Colwellia sp. M166: one gene and its partner. The protein of the gene in region 1 binds, or shares a complex with, the protein of each later gene. Links are inferred from orthologs where the notes say so. Each region holds a gene or a part of one and is shown on either strand. Other genes may lie near its edges.

What was found.
Region 2: the proteins of rpsG (region 1) and tig are in contact, whole or in part, in a crystal structure (PDB 3GTY), measured with the Thermotoga maritima proteins. The link is inferred for Colwellia sp. M166 from one-to-one orthologs. Residues at the interface, in WP_004081843.1 of Thermotoga maritima: Lys34, Lys52, Lys55, Glu59, Arg62, Gln63, Glu66, Asn67, Lys69, Val71, Arg95, Ala109, Lys110, Lys111, Gly112, Arg113, Pro114, Glu117, Glu121, Ile124, Ala125, Tyr127, Asn128, Asn129, Thr130, Gly131, Lys135, Asp139, Arg142, Met143; in WP_004081061.1 of Thermotoga maritima: Glu122, Val124, Val129, Leu130, Tyr133, Glu188, Gly259, Ile262, Tyr263, Glu266, Ser270, Glu273, Gln274, Glu277, Arg308, Gln311, Ile312, Ser315, Tyr316, Glu325, Arg329, Arg336, Leu363, Phe366, Trp367, Arg373, Leu377, Arg381, Leu384, Glu387.

The regions. Positions count from the first base shown.
Region 1 is NZ_CP040755.1:2,823,117-2,826,134, reverse strand. Bases 64-3,018 are described here. They hold rpsG (30S ribosomal protein S7), read right to left. Parts: upstream 1,801-3,018; coding sequence 1,327-1,800; downstream 64-1,326. Other genes in these bases: rpoC (DNA-directed RNA polymerase subunit beta'), read right to left, coding at 2,488-3,018; rpsL (30S ribosomal protein S12), read right to left, coding at 1,906-2,280; fusA (elongation factor G), read right to left, coding at 64-1,185. Outside these bases: more of fusA, read right to left, coding at 1-63.
Region 2 is NZ_CP040755.1:3,681,513-3,684,386, reverse strand. What follows is about bases 64-2,874. They hold tig (trigger factor), read right to left. Parts: upstream 2,218-2,874; coding sequence 910-2,217; downstream 64-909. Other genes in these bases: clpP (ATP-dependent Clp endopeptidase proteolytic subunit ClpP), read right to left, coding at 183-821; clpX (ATP-dependent protease ATP-binding subunit ClpX), read right to left, coding at 64-90. Outside these bases: more of clpX, read right to left, coding at 1-63. UniProt on the Bacillus subtilis protein: Involved in protein export. Acts as a chaperone by maintaining the newly synthesized protein in an open conformation. Functions as a peptidyl-prolyl cis-trans isomerase.

The sequences.
Region 1 (3,018 bases):
ATCACCGGTAGTGACATCTTTAAGGCCTATAGCCGCGGCTATATCACCTGCTCGTACTTCTTTAATTTCTTTACGATCATTTGCATGCATTTGTACAATACGACCTAAACGTTCTTTTTTGCCTTTTACAGGATTGTATATACTGTCGCCAGTTTTTACTACACCTGAATAGACGCGAAAGAAGGTTAGCGTACCGACAAACGGGTCTGTCGCAATTTTAAATGCTAAAGCAGCAAAAGGTGCTTTATCATCGGCTTCACGACTACCTTCAGTTTCGTTTTTGTCATCGTTAATACCTTTTATTGCTTCAACATCAGTTGGTGCAGGTAAAAATTCGACAACAGCATCAAGTACTGCTTGTACGCCTTTATTTTTGAAAGCTGAGCCACAAGAACAAAGGACAATTTCATTGTTTAGCGTACGGGTACGTAGCGCAGATTTAATTTCTGCTTCGGATAAATCACCTTCTTCAAGGTATTTATCCATTAATTCTTCAGAGGCTTCAGCTGCTTCAGAAACAAGATTTTCATGCCATTCATCGGCTTGCTCTTGCATATCTGCAGGAATATCTTCATAAGTAAAAGTCATGCCCTGGTCACTTTCGTTCCAGTTAATAGCTTTCATTTTAATTAAGTCGATCACACCAGCAAAGTTTTCTTCTGCACCAATGGGTAAATAAATTGGTACGGCATTAGCTTCTAAGCGAGAATTGAGTTGTTCAACAACAGATAAGAAGTCTGCTCCCGTACGATCCATCTTATTGACGAACACTAAACGTGGAACTGAGTATTTTTCCATTTGACGCCAAACAGTTTCCGTTTGGGGTTGAACTCCTGAAGATGCACATAGCACTAATACCGCACCATCTAATACACGCAGAGATCGTTCTACTTCAATGGTAAAATCTACATGGCCAGGGGTGTCGATAATATTAATGCGGTGATCTTCAAATTGTGCTTCCATCCCTTTCCAGAAACAAGTCGTAGCTGCAGAGGTAATAGTAATACCACGCTCTTGCTCTTGTTCCATCCAATCCATGGTAGCTGCGCCATCATGAACTTCACCGATCTTATGTGAAAGACCAGTATAGAAAAGTACCCTTTCTGTTGTTGTCGTTTTACCGGCATCGACATGAGCACAAATACCAATATTTCGGTAACGCTCAATAGGGGTTATACGTGCCACAATTACATCCTCTTTCTGAGATTATTTCTCAGATTATAAAACAGTTGTGGCTATCACTTGGTATCAATATTGATATTCGGTGATAACCACGGCATTACACTTATCATTATAGAAATAGCAGAGTATGCTAATTCATAATGCCTACCAACGGTAGTGAGCGAATGCTTTGTTAGCTTCAGCCATACGGTGAACGTCTTCACGTTTCTTAACCGCTGAACCTTTGCTGTCAGACGCATCTAGCATTTCATTAGCTAGGCGCTGAGCCATTGATTTTTCACCACGTTTACGAGCTGCTTCAACTAACCAACGCATGGCTAGCGCATTACGACGCACTGGACGTACTTCAACTGGAACTTGGTAAGTAGAACCACCAACACGACGTGATTTAACTTCCACTTGTGGGCGGATGTTATCAAGTGCTGTTTCGAATAACTCAAGGTGAGTTTTTTCAGAGTTCTTTTCAGTCAAAATGTCTAATGCACCGTATACAATTTTTTCTGCAGTAGATTTTTTACCATCAACCATAAGGATGTTGATGAATTTTGCTAAAAGTTCGTTATGGAACTTAGGATCTGGCAATATTTTTCGTTGCCCTACGACGCGTCTTCTTGGCATCTTAATTCTCCGTTATATTCAGGATAAACCCAAAATGTAATATGTTATTTGGCCTTACTTAACGTTTCTATTCTTTAGCTTACTTATCAGCTAAGAAAGGGAAACTTAAGATTTAGGTCGTTTAGCACCGTATTTAGAACGGCCTTGTCTTCTGTCGCTTACACCTGAACAATCTAGTGCGCCACGAACGGTGTGGTAACGCACACCTGGTAAATCTTTAACACGACCACCGCGAATCAAAATAACGCTATGCTCTTGTAAATTGTGACCTTCACCACCGATGTATGAAGTAACTTCGAAGCCGTTAGTTAAACGAACACGAGCAACTTTACGTAGTGCTGAGTTAGGTTTTTTTGGTGTAGTTGTATACACACGAGTACATACGCCACGACGTTGTGGACAAGCTTGTAACGCTGGAACGTTACTTTTAGTTACTTGTCTTACACGTGGTTTACGTACTAATTGGTTAATAGTTGCCATTAAATAGCTCCCGATTAGTTAAATTTGTGTAAATTCCAATCAATGGGGAAATTTACACCCTTATAAACGTGAAAATCCGCGACCCTAGATTCAATACACAAAGGTACGGAATATAGGGTCGCGGAATTCTATAGGTCAAGCTTTAACCTGTCAAGCTTTACTCGCATTAGACAGGTTAATCATCTGCTTTTAACCGATTTAGTTCTACTATTCACTCGTAGAGCTTAAATCTGCATTTAAAGCATCTGTTAGTGCTTGTGCAGCTTCGTCAGCTGATACTGTTACTTCTTCAACAGGAACAGCGTTTTTAGCACGCGCACGTTCTTGATGATAAGAATAACCAGTACCTGCTGGGATTAAGCGTCCAACAATAACGTTTTCTTTCAAGCCACGAAGTTTGTCTTTCTTACCAGCTACAGCTGCTTCAGTAAGTACACGCGTCGTTTCTTGGAAAGATGCTGCTGAGATGAATGACTCAGTTGCCAATGATGCTTTAGTAATACCCATCATTTGCATTTCATATTCAGCTGGTTGTTTTCCGGCAGCTTCTAACTCACGATTAGAGATATTCACACGGGCAACTTCAAGGATTTCGCCTTTAAGGAAGTTACTATCACCGGCGTCTAAGATCTCACACTTGCGGATCATTTGACGGACGATAACTTCGATGTGCTTATCGTTAATTTTAACACCTTGCAAACGGTATACTTCTTGTACTTCGTTAACAATGTAGTTAGC
Region 2 (2,874 bases), 860 kb from region 1 along the record:
TAACTTACGCACTTCATGCTGGCTTTTACCACAAAATGAGCAATACAGTAACTTACCGTCATCACCGTCACCTGTTTTCATATCGGTCATACGGTACCTCTAATATTTAAAATTTTACAAACTAATACTGACAAGTATTTCATAAATTGCGCAAATAACAATGCGCATAACAAAGTAGACCGTTATTTATCGATTCTTTGTTCTAATATGGCATCAACTAAACCATATTCAACCGCACTTTCAGCACTCAAGAAGTTATCACGGTCAGTATCACCCGATACTTTCTTTAATGATTGTCCTGTGTGCTCTGCCATTAAACGATTAAGCTTTTCTTTGATATACAAAATTTCTTTTGCATGTATTTCAAAATCTGATGCTTGACCTTGAAAGCCGCCTAGAGGCTGATGGATCATCACACGAGCATTAGGTAAACAGTAACGTTTGCCTTTTGCTCCACCTGAAAGCAAAAAGGCTCCCATACTCGCTGCTTGACCAATACAAACCGTACTAACATTTGGCTTGATAAACTTCATCGTATCGTAAATAGCCATGCCTGCAGTAACAGAGCCACCAGGTGAATTGATATATAAATAAATATCTTTATCTGGGCTTTCTGACTCTAAAAATAGCATTTGGGCAACGATTAAATTGGCCATATGGTCTTCAACTTGACCACATAGGAAAATAACGCGTTCTTTTAGCAGTCGAGAATAAATATCGTAAGAGCGTTCACCTTTGGCGGTTTGCTCAACAACCATTGGCACTAAAGCACTGTCGATATTATTTGTTAAATCGTGAGAATTATTGTGAGAAGTAAACAACTAACTTTCCTTTTGATAAAAAAATGGCTCATATGTCCCCATATAAGCCATTTAAGCGATTGCTCAAGAGAATGTCAATCTAAAAGGCCTATTTACCTTCAGGATTCATAATATCTTTGAAACTTACTTTTTTGTCAGTCACTTTTGCACTCTTAAGTAACAATTCTACTGCTTGCTCTTCTAATGCAACATTTTGCATTTGTTGAGCAAGTTCTTTGTTAGTTTTGTAGTACTCAATAACTTCAGCTGGATCTTCATATGCAGAAGCGGCTGATTCAATTAACTCAGTTACTTTTGCTTCGTCAACTTTTAATTCGTTAACTTTAATCACTTCACCTAAAAGCAAACCAGTTTTTACACGACGTTTAGCTTGCTCTTCAAACATTTCAGCCGGTAACTCAGGTAAGTTGTTTGGATCCATTTGACCAGCAAAACGCTGCATAGCTTGCTTGCGCAATACGTCAACTTCTTGAGCGACTAGTGCCGTAGGGATTTCTACTTCGCTAACTTCAAGTAAACCTTCAATCACTTGCTCTTTAACCTTAGCTTTAACGGCTTGGTTAAGTTCACGCGTCATGTTTTTGCCAACTTCTTCACGAAGTGCTGCAACACCACCTTCTTCGACACCGAATAATTTCGCAAATTCTTCATCAATTTCAGGTAAAACTGGACCTTCAGTTTTATGAACAACAATATCGAACTCAGCGTCTTTACCTTTGAGCTTTTCAGCATGGTAATCTTCTGGGAAAGTCACCGTGATGGTTTGTTCATCGCCAGCTTTCATGCCGATAATGTCTTTTTCAAAACCTGGGATCATACGCTCAGAACCTAATTCAAGTTCAAAAGCTTCAGCTTTGCCACCTTCAAATTCTTCACCGTCAACACGACCGTTAAAGTCGATAGTTAACTTATCGCCTTTCTTGCTTTTACGCTTATTCTCTTTCCACGTTTTATGCTGGTTTTGTAATGTTTCAAACATCTCATCAAGGTCAGCATCAGTCACGTCAACAGCTGGACGTTCAACGGCAATTTTATCTAAATCTTTCAAAGCAACTTCAGGGTAAATCTCAAAGGTTGCTTCAAACTCTAAGGCCTTGCCATCTTCATTGCTTTTTGCAACGAATGCTGGACGACCTGCAGGGTTTAATTTTTCAGCAACAATCGCATCAACAAAGTTACGTTGCATTAATTCACCAGCAACTTCTTGACGAACAGACTGACCATAGCGTTTTTGAATAACTGATGGTGGCACTTTGCCTGGACGGAAACCATTTATACGCTGAGTCTTGCCAATGTGGCGAAGACGATTTTTAACTTCAACATCTACTGTTTCGGCAGGAACAGAAATCGTTAAACGACGCTCCAAACCTTGTGTAGTCTCAACTGAAACTTGCATTTAATTACCTCAAAAAACTTAGCGTATGCACGCTTTCTATAACGCATCTAAATATAGTCAACATTACTTTAAGCAAAGTAATGTATTCAGCTTAATTAGCATAAACTAACAGAGCCCGGAAAAACCCGAATAAAGATGTTCAGATTAAAATAATGACGCGAAATTATAGCGGTGCTTTAAACAAGAGTCGAGTGTAGAACGCAAATAAATTGAAAATTATATAGCGAGAGTTGACTTTAATGAATATTTTGATGTTTTTTAAAGGAAACTTTAAGAAAATAGAGAGATAAGAAAGTGGTCGGTGATGCAAGATTCGAACTTGCGACCCCTTGGACCCAAACCAAGTGCGCTACCAAGCTGCGCTAATCACCGATATACTTTTTACTTAACCATACAAAAAATGGGGTGGCTAAAGGGACTTGAACCCTCGACAACCGGAATCACAATCCGGGGCTCTACCAACTGAGCTATAGCCACCATTGTATGGCGCGCCCTGCAGGATTCGAACCTGCGACCCACGCCTTAGAAGGGCGTTGCTCTATCCAGCTGAGCTAAGGGCGCACATTTACCTACAGATGCTGAACAAACTTAACTATATATAAAGTTTATTCCTTTTTCACTTAAAAAGTAAAAAAGTGGTCATGATGAAAAATTCAA